Regions from separate parts of the Variovorax sp. VNK109 genome, predicted to be linked through region 3. Evidence: predicted binding sites of a transcription regulator. Region 3 holds the regulator's gene; each other region holds the start of a gene.
What was found. The regulator LexA, encoded in region 3, represses DNA repair genes until DNA is damaged. The targets are predictions, from matches to a motif close to ACTGTATNNNNATACAGT.

Region 1 (4,051 bases), on a different contig from region 3:
CGTTGTCCCCGCCCAGGAAACCACCGCTCTGGTGTGCCCACAGGCGCGCGTAGATGCCGCCCTGCGCTAGCAGGCTGCGGTGGTCGCCTTCCTCCACGATGCGGCCGGCGTCGAGCACGATGAGCCGGTCCATCGCAGCGATGGTGGAGAGGCGGTGTGCGATGGCGATCACCGTCTTGCCTTCCATCAGCGTGTCCAGGCTCTGCTGGATGGCGGCTTCGACTTCGGAGTCGAGAGCGCTCGTGGCTTCGTCCAGCAGCAGGAGGGGCGCGTCCTTGAGCATCACGCGCGCGATGGCCACGCGCTGGCGCTGGCCGCCAGAGAGCTTCACGCCGCGTTCGCCCACATGCGCGTCGTAGCCGGTGCGACCTTGCAGGTCGGACAGGCCCTGGATGAATTCATGCGCCTCGGCGCGGCGCGCGGCGGTGACCATCTGCTCTTCCGTGGCGTCGGGGCGGCCGTAGAGGATGTTGTCGCGCATCGAGCGATGCAGCAGCGATGTGTCCTGCGTGACCATGCCGATGTGGCTGCGCAGGCTGTCCTGCGTGACGTGTGCGATGTCCTGCCCGTCGATGGTGATCTTTCCTCCGCTCACGTCGTGGAAGCGCAGCAGCAGGTTCACCAGCGTCGATTTGCCTGCGCCCGAGCGGCCGATGAGGCCGATGCGCTCGCCCGGCTTCACGGTGAGCGACAGCCGGTCGACGACGCGCGGGCCCTGGCCGTACGAGAAGCTCACGTTGTCGAAGCGCACTTCGCCGCGCGCGATGGCCAGCGGCTTCGCATCGGGTGCGTCCACCACGGCGCGGGCGCGTGTGAGCATGTTGATGCCGTCCTGCACCGTGCCGATGTTCTCGAACAGCGAACTCATCTCCCACATGATCCAGTGCGACATGCCGGTGACGCGCAGCGCCATGGCGGTGACGGCAGCCACAGCACCCACACCTACCTGACCCAGCGACCACAGCCACAGCGCCGTGCCGCTGGCCCCTGCGATGAGCAGCACCACCAGCGTGTGGTTGACGATCTCGAACGCGCTCACGAGCCGCATCTGCGCATAGCCGGTCCGCTTGAAGTCTTCCATGGCCGCGCGCACGAACGACGCTTCGCGGTGCGTGTGCGAGAACAGCTTGACGGTGGAGATGTTGGTGTACGCGTCGGTGATGCGGCCGGTCATCATCGAGCGCGCATCGGCCTGCGCCTTGCCGATCTTTCCCAGCTTGGGCACGAACCAGAACACCGACGCGGCGTAGAAGGCGGCCCAGACGGCAAACGGCACCAGCAGCCGGATGTCGAAGCCCGAGGCCAGCAGCATGATGGAGATGAAATACACGCCGATGCCCACCAGCACGTCGCTGGTGGTGAACAGCATGTCGCGCACGCCCAGCGCGGTCTGCATCACCTTGGTGGTGATGCGGCCGGCGAATTCATCCGCATAGAACGCCATGCTCTGCCCGAGCATCAGGCGGTGGAAGTTCCAGCGCAGGCGCAGCGGGAAGTTGATGGCCAGCGCCTGGTGCTTCACGATGGTCTGCAGCGCCACCAGCACGACACTGGCCGCAAGCACGCCGCCCAGCAGCCAGAGCATGCCGCCGTGGCGCGACCAGAGTTCGCCCTGCGGCACGCTCACCAGCCAGTCGACCACATGGCCGAGCGCGGCGAACAGGAAGGCTTCGTATGCGGCAATGCCGGCCGACAGCAGCGCCATCCAGCCGACGTAGCCGCGCACCCCTGCGGCGCAGGCCCAGACGAAGGAAACGAATTTTTTCGGGGGCAGGGCGGGTTCGGCCGGCGGATAGGGCGTGACCCGCTTCTCGAAGAAACGGAAGAGAGGCAAGAGGAAACTCCTTGGGCCGGCGATGTTAGTCCGATTGCGCCCGGTCCGTCTGCCGGCACGGGAAGCCCACGATGCAGGGGGGCTGTTACAGGTCGGCTTGATGACTGTATATAAATACAGTATTCTGGCCTGACTTCGACCAACAAGGATTCCAGCAGGGTGTGCCATGGCCAATGCCGCTTCAGCCCGTCTCATCGCGCTCGAAGCCATGGCCGGTTCATTGCCGGTCTGGCGCGGGCAGGAGCTCGCCCATCAGGCGGGCCGCGTGCTGCCCAGTGGCCATGCCGCGCTCGACGCCGAACTGCCCGGCGGCGGCTGGCCGCTCGACGGCATGACGGAACTGCTGCTGCGCGATGCACGCACGCCGTTCTGGCAGTTGCTGCTGCCGGCGCTGGCGGCCTGCGTGCAACAGGCCGCCGGGCCGGTGGTGCTGGTGGCGCCGCCCCATGTGCCCTTCGCACCCAGCCTTGCGGCCCAGGGTTTGCCGGGCGAACGCTTGCTGTGGCTGTGTGCCTCGCGTGAGTCGCAGTCGCCCGCGCAGCGCCTCTGGGCGGCAGAGCAGGCCCTGAAGTGCGCCGACGTGGTGGCCGTGCTCGCGTGGCTGCCGCAGGCCACCGATGCCCAACTGCGCCGTTTGCAGATGGCGATGCAGGCCGACGTGCAGAGGCCGCGTCCGCTCTTCGTGCTGCGTGATGCGCGTGCGGCGCGCACCGGCTCGCCGGCCAGGCTGCGCCTGCAGCTGCAGGCCACGGCCGCCGCCCCGTCGCTCGACGTGCAGATCGTCAAGCGCCGCGGCCCGCCGCTGGCGCAGCCCTTGCGCATGCGTGCACAGGCGAGGGCGCTGCAGGCGTTGCTGGCGTCCCGCAAGGGTGCGACGTCGATGTGCGTGGATACCGACGCCATGGCTGCCGATGTCGCTGGGCTGTCGCCGCGCGGCCTGCCGACTGTTGCAGGGGGCGGTCATGCACTGGATCGCGCTGCTGCCTGAAGACGGTCCCGGTGCCGAGCGCGAAGCCTGGGGCTGGCATGCGCTGCGCTTCACGTCGCGCGTGGCCTGGGTGGACGAGGCATTGCTGCTCGAAGTCTCCGGCAGCCTGCGTCTGTGGGGCGGCATGAAGCGGTTGCGTGCGAAGCTGCTCGATCCGGCAACCGGCCTGCCGACGATGCGCACCGCAGCGATGGGCCGTACGTCGCTTGCCGCGCTCGCGTTGATGCGCTTGCGCGCGCGAGGCGAGCCGCTGCCAGCGGCTTCCAACCTGCCTGCCGCATTCCCGATCGACACGTTGCAGGCTGCGTTGACGCATGCCGGGCTGCTCGAGCGCATGGGCTGCCGGACCTGGGGCGACCTGCGTGCATTGCCGCGCGGCGGCATGGCGCGGCGTTTCGGCGCACCATTGCTCGAGGCGCTCGATGCCGCTTGGGGCGACCGGCCCGAGCGTTATGCGTGGATCGAAGCGCCGGAATCTTTCGACGAGAAGCTCGAACTGCCCGCCACCGCCACCAGCGCACCCGAGTTGATGTGGTCGGCGCAGCGGCTGCTGTCGCGCCTGCAGGCATGGCTGGCGTCGCGCAAGCTGGGCGTGCTGGCGCTCGAACTCGAATGGACGCACGACCTGAAGCGGTTGAACGGCGTGATGCTGCCGCCGACCGCGCAACTCGTCATCCGCACCGCGCGGCCTGCGCAGGACATGGCGCACCTGCGCCGCCTGCTGAACGAACGGCTCTCGCACGTCGCGCTGGCCGCGCCGGCCAACCACCTGCGCATGCGTTCTCTGGAAACCGCGAGTTGGGGTGGCATGCCCGTGAGCCTGCTGCCCGAAGACCAGGTGAAAGGCGAGCGACTGCACGAGTTCGTCGAGCGCGTGAGTGCACGGCTCGGCGAAGACGCCGTGTGCGTGATGCGGCCGGGCGACGACCACCGGCCCGAGCGCATGCAGCACTGGGTGGCCGCGAAGTCCCCGGGTGCAAAGCCGGGCGTCACGAACCCTGCGGCCGATGCGCTCTTTCCGGCGTGGCTTCTGCCGCAGCCGCAGTGTCTCGAAGTGCACAACGACACGCCGCACTACGGCGGCCCGCTGCGCAGGCTCACCCGCCCCAGTCGCATGGAGACGGCCTGGTGGGAAGAGGGCCAAGGCGGCGAAGAAGGCGCGGCCTGTTTCCGCGACTACTACGTGGCGCAGGGGGAGCAGTCGGGCCTCGTCTGGATCTACAGGGAGC
Region 2 (4,051 bases), on a different contig from region 3:
TTGCAGTGCCACAGCAGCAGGCGCTCGGGGTCCCGCGCGTGCGTGTCGTCGGCGTTTTCCGGCGCGGTGCCGTAGCCGATGATGTAGTGCCCGTTGACCGCCTCGTTGACGCCATAGAGGATGTCGCCGCGCCATTCAGACACGAAGGTGCCGGTGGTCACGCCGCCTTCGTTGCCGCTGTCGATGTCCACCGCGCGCCAGCCTTGCGCGGGCCAACGCACGATCTCGATCTTCTCGTTCTTGGGGTCGTCCACGAGCACGCCATACCCCTTGAGCGATTCGGCCGTGGCTTCCACCAGTGGAATCCGGACCGATCGTGTGCCGGGTGGCACGCCGGGGTTGAGGTAGTCCGGGGCAGACGCCGGCTCGGTGGGTCGCACCAGGGGCCGGCCGATGAGTGTGGCTGTGTTCATGCCGTCATTTGAATTCGAAAGCCGCCGCATGTCATCCCCTGAATACGTTTCAGAACAGATGCCCCTGGCCCGACAGCGATGCATGCCGGAACTGCGTGAGATCCAGACCGGTGACGCTGCGTTGCTGGTTGAAGCCCATGCGCGCGCAGGCTTTCTCGAACCGCTGGCGGATGAGCTCGGCCCACATGCCGAAGCCCTTCATGCGCGTGGCGAAGTCGGCGTCGTAGTCCTTGCCTCCGCGCATGTCGCGGATGCGCGCCATGATGCGGCCCGCACGCTGCGGGTAATGCAGCTCCAGCCACTCCTTGAACAACGGGTTGATTTCCCACGGCAACCGGATCACCGTGTAGAACGCGCTGCGCGCTCCGGCTTCCCACGCGGCTTCCATCACCTGCTCCATGTCTTCGTTCACGAACGGGATCTGCGGCGAGACGCTCACGCCGACGGGAATGCCTGCGTCCGCCAATGCACGGATGGTGCGGATGCGCCGCCACGGCGCCGCCGCCCGCGGCTCGAGCTTGCGCGCGAGATCGCCATCGAGCGTGGTCACGGTCACGTACACCGCCGCAAGACGTGCAGCCGCCATCGGTGCCAGCAAATCGATGTCACGCTCCACACCACTCGACTTGGTGACGAGCCCGATAGGATGCCGCGTCTCGCTGAAGAGCTCGATGGCAGCGCGCGTCAATCGCAACTCGCGCTCCACGGGCTGATAGCAGTCGGTCACCGTGCCCATGGCGGTGTGCTTGGGCACATAGCGTGGGCTTGCGAGTTCGCGCCGCAGCACGTCGGCCAGGTTCTGCTTCGCGATGATCTTCGTTTCGAAATCGAGGCCCGGCGAAAGATTCAGATAGCTGTGCGTGGGCCGCGCATAACAGTAGATGCAGCCGTGTTCGCACCCCCGGTACGGATTCAGGCCCTGGGTGAACGGGATGTCCGGCGAGTCGTTGTGCGTGAGGATGCTGCGCGCCTGCTCGAAGGTCACCTGCGTCTGCGGAATGATGCGCTCGTCCTGCGCGAGCGCGAGCGTGTCCCAGCCGTCGTCGTAGGCGTTGCGGTCCTCCGCCATGAAGCGGTGCGCGATGCGGCTCGCAGCACCGCGCCCCTTGATGACGCTCAGCGGGATGGTGACGTCGGCCATGCCCGTACCCTGATCAACTCGATGAAATGACTGTACATAAATACAGTATTTCTCGAAAACGAATGTAAATCAAGCGTAGCCGCTGCAGGCCCTATCACCCATAATCCGACGCATGCCGCCGCCCGACTTGCCGTCATCCACTGTTACAAAAGCAGCGACCGTGAAAGATGCGGGCAATGCATTGAAGTCGGGCTTTGACGCGGACTCCACACTGATGTTCCAGGCGAAGATGAAGAAGGCACCTGTCTGGTTCTGCTCGTTTCTCGCGGGGAACTCGCGCGAGAAGCGCCGCCTGGCCGACGAGTTCGCCCAGATCAAGGGCGCGATGCCATTGCTGATGAAGCAGCGCAACGGTGGTGGCAAATGGACACCCGAAGACAAGCAGCAACTGAAGAAGATGCTGCGCTCCGCGTCGTCTGTCAGCCCTTATCTGTTCATCTGGGCCATTCCAGGCTCGATGCTGCTGCTGCCTTTCATGGCCTGGTATCTGGACAAGCGCCGCAAATGGCGCGAACGCCAGAACGCCGGCTAGCCGCCGCCCAGCACCTTGTACAGCGTGATGCGGTTGACCTGCTCGGCCAGCTCGTAGCTGATCAGGCCCTGCCCCGCCGTGTAGAACGAACGCTGCGACACCTGCACGTCGAGGAAGCTGTCCGAACCGGCGCGGAACCTCGCCTGCGAGAGCTCCAGCGCCTTGCCGGATGCATCGACCAGTGCGCGTTGCGCTTCGAGCTGCTCGTTCACCGTGGCGCGCGCCGCGAGCGCATCGGCCACTTCGCGGAAAGCGGTCTGCAGCGTCTTCTCGTACTGCGCAATGTTGATGTCACGCGTGATGCGCGCCACGTCCAGACTCGCCTGAAGTGCGCCCGCGTTGAAGATCGGCAACACGATCTGCGGCGCGAAGCTCCATGTGCCCGTGCCGTTGCCGAACAGCCCGTCGAGTTCGCGACTGGCTGAGCCGGCCGACGCGGTGAGCGAGATGCGCGGAAAGAACGCAGCACGCGCTGCGCCGATGTTCGCGTAGGCACCGCGCAGCGTGTATTCAGCGGCCAGCACGTCGGGCCGACGCTGCAGCACTTCGGACGACAGGCCTTCAGGAACGGCGACGAGAAGCGATGCCGTACTTGCTGCGGCCGCGACCGGGTTGGTCGCTCCACTGGCGTACGACGGCGCGGCGGGCAGCAGATCGGCCGGCACGGCAGAACCCGTCAGCAGCTCGAGTGCATTGCGATCCTGCGCGACCTGTCGCGTGTACGTGGCGACGTCGGCGCGCGCGGCCTCGACCGTCGTGCGCGCCTGCGCCAGCGTCAGGCCGGATTCCGCACCCAGTGCGCGCGCACGCTCGATCAGGTCGTACGTCGCCTGCTGGCTGCGCAGCGTCTGTGTTGCCAGCGCAAGCCTGCGCTGGTCTGCAGCCAGCGTGAGCCAGGCGGTGGCCGTGTCGGCCACGAGGCTGATCTGCGTGGCGCGACGTGTTTCTGTCGTGGAGAGCAATGTCTCCTGCGCCGCCTGCGTGAGATTGCGCAAACGGCCGAAGAAGTCGATCTCCCAGGCAGACAGGCCGATCGAGGCGCTGAATGTGTTGCCGGTGCCCGGGTTGCCCGAGGCGCTGGTATCCGCCGACGTGCGCGCACGACTTGCACCGCCCGTGGCATTCACCGTCGGCAACTCCGCCGATCGCGTGAGCCCCCATTGGGCCCGCGCACGGTCGATATTCAGCGCAGCGACACGCAGATCGCGGTTGTTCGCGAGCGCAAGGTTCACCACGCCGAGGAGTCGCGCGTCGGTGAAGAAGTCCTGCACCGGCAAGTCTGAAGCGGGCGTCGCCACTGCGCCTGCAGGCGATGGCGACTGCCACGCCTGCGCAGGCAAGGGCGCGACAGGGCGTTCGTATTCCGGAGCGAGGTTGGCGCAGCCGCCCAGCATCGCCATCACCAGGGTCGTGAGCGCTGCGGGCACTGCGCGCGAAGATGAGGACCGACGCTGCATCATGCCGCGCCCTCCGTCGGTGCCGTGGTTGCTGCGTCTTTCCTGCGATTGAAGCGCGCGCGGATGAGCGTGAAGAACACCGGCACGAAGAAGATGCCGAGCACGGTCGCACTCACCATGCCGCCGAACACGGCGGTACCGATGGCCTGGCGGCCGCCAGCGCCGGCACCCGTACCGATCACGAGCGGCAGAACACCGAAACCGAAGGCCAGCGAGGTCATCAGGATCGGGCGCAGGCGCAGGCGCACCGCTTCGAGCGTGGCGTCGAACAGGTCACGCCCCTGCTCCTGCAACTGCTTGGCGAATTCGACGATCAGGATCGCGTTCTTGCATGACAAGCCCACCGTCGTCAGCAACCCGACCTGGAAGTACACATCGTTCGACAACCCTCGCGTCCCGGTGAACAGCACCGCCCCGATGATGCCCAGCGGCACGACGAGGATGACGGAGAACGGCACCGACCAGCTTTCGTACAGCGCCGCAAGGCAGAGGAACACGAACAGGATGG
Region 3 (4,051 bases):
GTCGCGACCCCACACGACCACCTGCATGCCGAAGGCGCGGCCATAGCCGGCGATCAGCTGGCCGATCTTTCCGTAGCCCCAGATTCCCAGTGTCTTGCCCTTGAGCACGGATCCGATGCCGAAGTTGGGTGGCATGGATGCGGACTTCAAACCGGATTGCTGCCAGGCACCATGCTTGAGGTTGCTGATGTACTGGGGCAAGCGGCGCATGGCCGCCATCAGGAGTGCCCAGGTCAGCTCGGCCGGCGCGACAGGTGAGCCGGAACCTTCAGCGACGGCGATGCCGCGTTCCGTGCAGGCGGCCACGTCGATGTGCGGGCCGGAGCGTCCGGTTTGCGAGATCAGTTTCAGGCGCGGCAGCTTTTCGATCAACTGGCGGCTGAGCTGCGTGCGCTCGCGGATCAGCACGATCACGTCGGCATCTTTCAGGCGTACCGACAGCTGGCCGATGCCCTTGACGGTGTTGGTGTAGACCTTGGCGGAGTAAGGCTCCAGTTTCGCCGCGCATGCGAGTTTGCGCACCGCGTCCTGATAGTCATCGAGGATCACAACGTTCATCCCGCCATTGTGCCTCGGGCGTCCGCTGGCCTTGAAGGCAGGCGCTTGCCAGACGATGGGAGCTTCCTGCAAAAGCCTCAGGCAATCGGTAGCATCACGGCTTTGCGACAACCGTCGCCCCTCAGGAGACTTACTTGACCATTTCGATGCACTCGGCCAGCGTGCCCATCTTCACCACCATGCTGGGCAACCTTTCGCACTTCATCGACAAGGCCACGGCCGACGCGCAGGCGCGCAAGTACGACACCAACGTCCTTGCGAACAGCCGCCTCGCACCGGACATGCTGCCCTTCACCCGGCAGGTGCTCATCGCCTGTGATGCGGCGAAGCTGTGCGTGGCGCGTATCGGAGGCATTGAGGCGCCGAAGTTCGAAGACACGGAAACCACGTTGCCGGAACTCAAGGCACGCATCCAGAAGACGCTGGATTTCCTGGCCACCGTGCAAGCGGCGCAACTGGATGGAACCGAAGCGCGGGACATCACGTTCGCCGTGGGCCGGGACCGCACCCGCACCATGACGGGCGAGGCGTACCTCAAGCATTGGGCCTTGCCCAACTTCTTCTTCCATGTCACGACGGCCTACGCCATCCTGCGTCACAACGGCGTGCCGCTGGGCAAGACGGATTATCTGGCGGGCAATACCGCCTCATAACGCGCCTGATTCACGCTGCCTGGCCCGATCTCAGTGCCGGGTGGATTGTGAGGCGGCTTCGATCGCTGCGAGGCGATCGAGTTCGGCGCAGACATCGGCCATGCGCCCGCTGATGACCATGCGGCCTGCGCAGGCACGCTGGGTTTGCGGCTCGACGACGCGCACCACACGCAACGGGCGGGACTTGATGACTGCCTGGCGTTGGCATGATGGCGCAGATACGGAAGCCTCTTGCGCAGCCGGCACACGCATGCGGGCGGACTGCGTGCGTGTCGATGGCAGGCGCGGCGCATGCGCGCGACCCGCAGCCCCTTGACCGGATACCGGCGCGAAGAAAGCCTGCAGCGGCGCAAAGAGACTGGAGAGGGTGAAAAGAGCGATTCCCATGTGAACTCCTGACGGCAGAGATTGAACACAGGCAGGATTGGAAACACAGGGCCGGGCAACAGGGTGATGGCTCCGCGCCATACGCCCGCCACCTGTTGCCGGGCCACGAATCTGGAGATGCCTACATCAGCATCGTGTTGCGGATGAGGCCCACGGCAAGGCCTTCGATCTCGAACGGTTCACCCGGCTCGACCACGATGGTCTGGTAGTCGGGATTCTCGGCATGCAGCTCGATCAGGTGCTTGTTGCGCTTGAAGCGCTTGACCGTGACTTCGTCACCCAGTCGTGCCACGACGATCTGCCCGTTCTTGGCTTCGCGTGTGGACTGCACGGCCAGCAGGTCACCGTCCATGATGCCGGCGTCGCGCATGGACATGCCGCGCACCTTGAGCAGGTAATCTGGCTTGCGCTGGAACAGGCTGCTTTCGACGTAATACGTCTGGTCCACATGTTCCTGCGCGAGAATGGGCGAGCCGGCGGCAACCCGCCCCACCAGAGGCAGGGCGAGTTGGGCCAGGCTTGGCAACGGCAGGGAGAACTGTTTGACCCGGGATTCGTTGATGGAGCGAAGCGTTTCGCTGCGCAGGCGGATGCCGCGCGAGGTGCCGCTGACGAGTTCGATCACGCCCTTGCGGGCGAGCGCCTGCAGGTGCTCTTCCGCTGCATTGGCCGACCGGAAGCCGAGTTCGGTCGCGATTTCGGCGCGGGTAGGTGGTGCACCGGTGCGCGCAATGGCACTCTGGATCAATTCCAGAATCTGTTGCTGACGGGCGGTGAGTTTGGGGCTCTCGATCATGGTGACTCCTTGCGGGCCTCTGCACCATGGCGCAGAAGGGTTTACTGTCGGAACATCCAGTAACTGTATTTTTAACCAGTTTTTGAAAGTTTGCAAGTCATGGGCAAGAAGATCGTCATCCTCGGCACAGGCGGCACCATCGCTGGCACGGCGAAATCGTCGGGCGATCACACGGGTTACACGGCGGCGCAGATCGGCGTCGATCAACTGGTGCAGGCGATCCCGTCCCTTGCCGGTATCGACCTTGTCACGGAACAGGTCGCGCAGCTGGACAGCAAGGACATGGGCTTCGAGGTGTGGCAGCGGCTGGCGCAGCGCACGGCGCACTGGCTTGCTGATGGCAACGTGCAGGGCATCGTCATCACCCATGGCACGGACACGGTGGAAGAGACCGCGTACTTCCTGCAGGCTGTGCTGCAGCCAGCCAAGCCGGTCGTGCTGACCTGTGCCATGCGGCCGGCGACCGCGCTCGCGCCCGACGGCCCGCAGAACGTGGTGGACTCGGTCACCGTGGCGCAGACGCCTGGCGCGCGTGGTGTCACGCTGGTTTGCGCCGGTGTGGTCCACGATGCAAGGGCAGTGCAGAAGGTGCACACCTACCGGCTCGATGCTTTCGTCTCGGGCGATGACGGCCCTGTCGGTTACGTCGAGCAGGGGGCGGTACGGTGCGTGCGCGACTGGCCGGCGGTCGAGTCGCCGAAAGCGGCGTTGCTCGACCAGCCTGCATCTTCATGGCCTCGCGTCGACGTGCTGCTCAACTACGCCGGTGCGGATGGCCGGCTGGTGCGTCTGCTGCGCCAGGACGGGGTGCAAGGCATCGTGGTGGCGGGTACCGGCAACGGCACGCTGCACCACGACCTGGAAGCTGCCTTGCATGATGCGGTGGAGGCGGGCATCCATGTCGTGCGTGCCACGCGTTGCGCCTTCGGGCGCGTGTTCGGCAGTGCCGGGCGGGAATTGCCGGATTCGCAAGGGCTTTCACCGGTGAAGGCGCGCGTGGCACTGATGCTGGCGCTGGGCGAGGCGGCGCGGCCTGCAGCGCGCTGACGGCAGGAGCCTCCGCCATGTTGTCGTCGGCCTGGGCTTATCCGGCACTCGAAGTCGTTCATCTGGTCGGCGTGGCCCTGGTACTGGGCAATCTGGTGCTTCTGGAGTTGCGCATCTTCGGCTTGGGCGCTGCCTTGCCGTTGCCAGCGTTGGGCAGGCTGAGTCTTTCGCTGGTCGGCACGGGCTTCGGCCTGGCGCTCCTGTCGGGCCTGGCCATGTTCGCCACGCAGCCTGCGGAACTTCTGGCCAATCGCGCATTCACGATCAAGATGTTGCTACTGGTACTCGCGGCGGGCAATGCAGCGTGGTTCCATGGGCGTGGATCGCTTGCCCGGCCCGACGGTCTGGCGCGCGTGCAGATGCTGTGTTCCAGCGTGATCTGGGTGGCTGTCATCACCTGCGGTCGCTGGATCGCCTATGTTTAGCCTGGAAAGGAGTCTTTTCAATGATGAACCGACGTCAACTCGTTCAAGGCATGGCCTCGCTGGGGACCGGCTCGATGCTGATGCCTGCGATGGCGCATCACGGCTGGAGCAGCTTCGACCAGGACCGGCCGATCTATCTCCAGGGCCGTGTGACCCGAGTGCAGTGGCGCAATCCGCATGCGGAG
Region 4 (4,051 bases), on a different contig from region 3:
TTGCCCGAATGCGGCAATGGCCGCCTGCGACACCGCAACCGCGAGCGCTTCTGCGCCGCGTGATGCCACGCCTGCAGGCTCTTCGCAGCACGACTGCAGCAGTTCACGCAAAGGCGCGGGTGTGCGACTTCCGTAGCCTGGCTGTTCGTCCAGCTTGCCGTGCAGAAGTGTCCGGATGGACCATGCAGCTTGCGCGAGATCCTTCCCGGTCGCTGCAATTCTTTCGCGCGGGTCGAATTGCCTCGCGCGGGACCAGCCGATCAACATGACGCCGTGATCGCGCGGATGCAGCAGCAAGTGTCCTGGGCGTATATCGCCGTGCAGCCATTGGTTGGTATGGACGAACTGGAGTGTTTCGAGCAGGCGACGCCAGATCCAGACCGCATGGCGGGGATCGATGCCGTCGCGCTGGTGGATGAGCACATCGGCACCGCTGCCCCAGTAGCCGTTGGCCTGCCGCATGACAAGCGTTGCCCGTGCTGCATGTGCATCCGACTTGACCGACCCGAAGTCCAGTGCGTGTGGCAATCGCAGGGAAAAATAAGCGGAGCCCGGCAGCGTGCTGGCACGCAGCACTGAAAGAGCGGTGGCTTCGTGCTCCAGGGCTTTTGCCGAGTCGTCGGACGTTGCCAGCTTGAACTTCAGACGCCAGGCGGGCCCGTCTACGCGCTCCGCGAGTACGACGTCGCTGTGTTCGCCCGTGCCAAGGTGTGCGAGTTGTGCAAAGCGCTGCCCTTTCCAGACCAAGGTGGACGATCCGCCAGATGATCCGCGGGCCCTGAGCCATGCTGCATGGAAAGGCTCACGCAGGACCGGTGGTTGCCCGCTGCGCACGATGGTGGCACCGCAATAGCTGCACTGGACAGTTCGCCAGCGTGCAAGCCGGGGAAGCGGAGCCGCACATTGCGGGCAAGCCAGGGCAACCAGTATCGACATCGGAATGGGAGTTGTCAGGTACCGCGCATTCTAGGGTTGCGCTGTTCGTCACGCGCCACTGGCGTACGTTTCCAGGCCGATCATCACCACCGTCGCCACCTCGTTGCCCACTTCCGCGCGGAACTCGGCCTCGGCCTGCGTCACCGCGTCGTGGAAGGCCTGCACCCACGCGAGGCCGGCTTCGGTGAAGACGACCTTGCGCGAACGCGCGTCGTGCGCGTCCTGCTCCCGGCGCACGAGGCCCCATGCCTCGCACTGGTCCACCAGCTGTCCCATGGCCTGCTTGGTCATGCCCGCGCGCTCGGCCAGGTCGGTCAGGCGCGAGCCGCCGAGTGCCAGGTGCCGGGTGATGTGGACGTGCGCCGCGCTCACCTGGTCGCGCGCGGCGAGGTTGGACAGCGCGAGCGGTACGTGCACGTTGTGCGCCATCAGGTAGAGCACGCGTGCGTCGAAGCGACGCATGGCGTGGCCGAGCAGGCGGCCGAGGTGGATCTGACGCCAGTCGTCGTTGCCGGGCGTGGCGGCGGTGCCGGTGGCCGGGGCTGGAAAGGCAGTTTCTGGCATCACCAGATGGTAAAGCAAACTGACCAAATATCGGGTTTACTTCGACGTATGCGACGCTTACAGTACTGGTCAAGCATCCAGCCTGTGATTGGAAACAGGCCCGGATGAGAAGCCAACTTATTGATTTTCAAGGAGATTTTCATGGACGCACCGGTCAAGGGTCTCGGCCCCAACAGTGAAAAGGCCAAGGCACTGCAAGCCGCACTGGCCCAGATCGAGAAGCAGTTCGGCAAGGGCACGATCATGCGCCTGGGCGAAGGCGAAGTGATCGAGGACATCCAGGTGGTCTCCACCGGCTCGCTCGGCCTGGACATCGCGCTGGGCGTCGGCGGCCTGCCGCGCGGCCGCGTCATCGAGATCTACGGCCCGGAATCGTCCGGCAAGACCACGCTCACGCTGCAGGTCATCGCCGAGATGCAGCGCCTGAATGGCACCTGCGCCTTTGTCGATGCCGAACATGCGCTGGACGTTCAGTACGCGCAGAAACTGGGCGTCAACCTGCCCGACCTGCTGATCAGCCAGCCCGACACCGGCGAGCAGGCGCTCGAGATCGTCGACAGCCTGGTGCGCTCCGGCGCGGTGGACCTGATCGTGATCGACTCGGTGGCCGCGCTCACGCCCAAGGCCGAAATCGAAGGCGAAATGGGCGATTCGCTGCCCGGCCTGCAGGCCCGCCTGATGAGCCAGGCGCTGCGCAAGCTCACGGCCACCATCAAGAAGACCAACTGCACGGTCATCTTCATCAACCAGATCCGCATGAAGATCGGCGTGATGTTCGGTTCGCCCGAAACCACCACCGGCGGCAATGCGCTGAAGTTCTACGCCTCGGTCCGCCTGGACATCCGCCGCACCGGCACGATCAAGAAGGGCGAAGAAGCCATCGGCAACGAGACCAAGGTCAAGGTCGTGAAGAACAAGGTGTCGCCCCCGTTCAAGACGGCGGAATTCGACATCCTGTTCGGCGAAGGCATCAGCCGCGAAGGCGAGATCATCGACATGGGCGTGCAGGCGCACATCATCGAGAAGTCCGGCGCCTGGTATGCCTACGGCGGCGAGAAGATCGGCCAGGGCCGCGACAACGCGCGCGAATTCCTGCGCGAGAACCCCGACCTCGCCCGCGAGATCGAGAACAAGGTCCGCGAATCGCTGAACATCGCGCTGCTGCCCGATGCGGCAGACGTGCAAGAGTGAGCGTTTCCTCACAGGAGGAACGGCCTGCGGCCCGCGGCAACCGTGCACGGCCACAACTCTCGCTCAAGGGCCGCGCCCTGCGCTACCTGAGCCAGCGCGAACACTCGCGGCTGGAGCTGGAGCGCAAGCTGCGGGAGCATGAGCAGACACCGGGCGAGCTCGCGCGCGTCCTCGACGAGTTGCAGGCGCGGGGCTTCATCAGCCAGGAGCGCGTGGCCGAGTCGGTGGTGAACCGGCGCGCTTCGCGCCTGGGCACGGCACGCATCCGGCAGGAACTCATCGCCAGGGGGCTGGACGCGCAGACGGTGGCCGACACCGTGCAGTCGTTGCGCGGCACCGAGGCGCAGCGCGCGCGCGAGGTCTGGAGAAAGAGATTCGGCGGACCGGCCCCCGATGCTGCAGGCCGGGCGAAGCAGATGCGCTTTCTGGCCGCACGAGGGTTCGCGCCCGAAGTGATCCGGCGCGTCGTGACGGGCGGGGACGACGAAACCTGAGCCGCGCCGCGCCGATGCTGGGGCTTACAGCCCCAGCATCAGTTGCAGGTTCTGCACCGCAGCGCCGCTCGCGCCCTTGCCCAGGTTGTCCAGGCGCGCGATCACCACGGCATGGCGATGGTCCTCGTTGGGGAAGACGCGGATTTCGAGGTTGTTCGTGTCGTTGAGCGCGAGCGCGTCGAGCTTGCCATCGGCGGTGGGCGGCAGGACCTTCACATACTGCTGCGCCGTGTTGGTTGCAGCGTAGTGCTTCTCATAGGCGGCCTGCAGGTCGGCCGCCTTGGGCTTGCCGGGCAGGTCGTCCAGATGCAGCGGCAACTCGACCAGCATGCCCTGTTTGAAATTGCCCACCGAGGGGATGAAGATGGGCCGGCGCGTCATGCCGGTGTACTTCATGATCTCGGGAATGTGTTTGTGCTTGAGGCCCAGCGCGTAGGTCTCGAACAACGGGGCTTCGTTCTTCTCGTAGGCCTCGATCATCGTGCGCCCGCCGCCCGAGTAGCCGCTCACCGAAGGCAGTGCGACGGGGAAATCTGTGGGCAGGATGCCGGCATCCACCAGCGGGCGCAGGAGGGCGATGGCGCCCGTGGCATAGCAGCCGGGGTTGGCCACGCGGTCGGCCTTGGCCACGGCGTCCTTCTGGCCGGCGGTGAGTTCGGGAAAGCCGAATACCCAATCCGGGGCCACGCGGTGTGCGGTGGACGCATCGATGATGCGCGGCTTCTTGCCCGGCAGGCCGTCGATCATGGCCACGGATTCGCGCGCCGCATCGTCGTGCAGGCACAGGATGACCAGGTCGACGCCGGCCATCAGCGATCGCTTGGCTTCCGGGTCCTTGCGCAGTTCCGGCGCAATGCTGACCAGCT

Region 1: imuA (translesion DNA synthesis-associated protein ImuA) is a predicted target of LexA. The motif match lies at 1,938-1,955, and genes of this name have one in related genera.
Region 2: ACO2Q9_RS00460 (PA0069 family radical SAM protein) is a predicted target of LexA. The motif match lies at 1,584-1,601, and genes of this name have one in related genera.
Region 4: recA (recombinase RecA) is a predicted target of LexA. The motif match lies at 1,565-1,582, and genes of this name have one in related genera.

What each region holds. Positions count from the first base shown of each region.
Region 1 covers NZ_JBMSDV010000001.1:280,531-284,581, reverse strand. The annotation lists gene ACO2Q9_RS01295 (ABC transporter ATP-binding protein) at 1-1,834, opposite strand, end outside; gene imuA (translesion DNA synthesis-associated protein ImuA) at 2,001-2,822, shown strand; gene ACO2Q9_RS01285 (Y-family DNA polymerase) at 2,797-4,051, shown strand, end outside.
Region 2 covers NZ_JBMSDV010000001.1:96,925-100,975, forward strand. The annotation lists gene ACO2Q9_RS00455 (ureidoglycolate lyase) at 1-413, opposite strand, end outside; gene ACO2Q9_RS00460 (PA0069 family radical SAM protein) at 463-1,554, opposite strand; gene ACO2Q9_RS00465 (hypothetical protein) at 1,667-2,086, shown strand; gene ACO2Q9_RS00470 (efflux transporter outer membrane subunit) at 2,083-3,546, opposite strand; gene ACO2Q9_RS00475 (efflux RND transporter permease subunit) at 3,543-4,051, opposite strand, start outside.
Region 3 covers NZ_JBMSDV010000006.1:162,452-166,502, reverse strand. The annotation lists gene ACO2Q9_RS18660 (D-2-hydroxyacid dehydrogenase family protein) at 1-558, opposite strand, end outside; gene ACO2Q9_RS18655 (DUF1993 domain-containing protein) at 693-1,211, shown strand; gene ACO2Q9_RS18650 (hypothetical protein) at 1,242-1,598, opposite strand; gene lexA (transcriptional repressor LexA) at 1,720-2,394, opposite strand; gene ACO2Q9_RS18640 (asparaginase) at 2,494-3,441, shown strand; gene ACO2Q9_RS18635 (hypothetical protein) at 3,459-3,866, shown strand; gene ACO2Q9_RS18630 (DUF6152 family protein) at 3,890-4,051, shown strand, end outside.
Region 4 covers NZ_JBMSDV010000004.1:191,679-195,729, forward strand. The annotation lists gene ACO2Q9_RS15290 (lipopolysaccharide kinase InaA family protein) at 1-747, opposite strand, end outside; gene ACO2Q9_RS15295 (MarR family winged helix-turn-helix transcriptional regulator) at 985-1,500, opposite strand; gene recA (recombinase RecA) at 1,642-2,691, shown strand; gene recX (recombination regulator RecX) at 2,688-3,185, shown strand; gene argC (N-acetyl-gamma-glutamyl-phosphate reductase) at 3,210-4,051, opposite strand, start outside.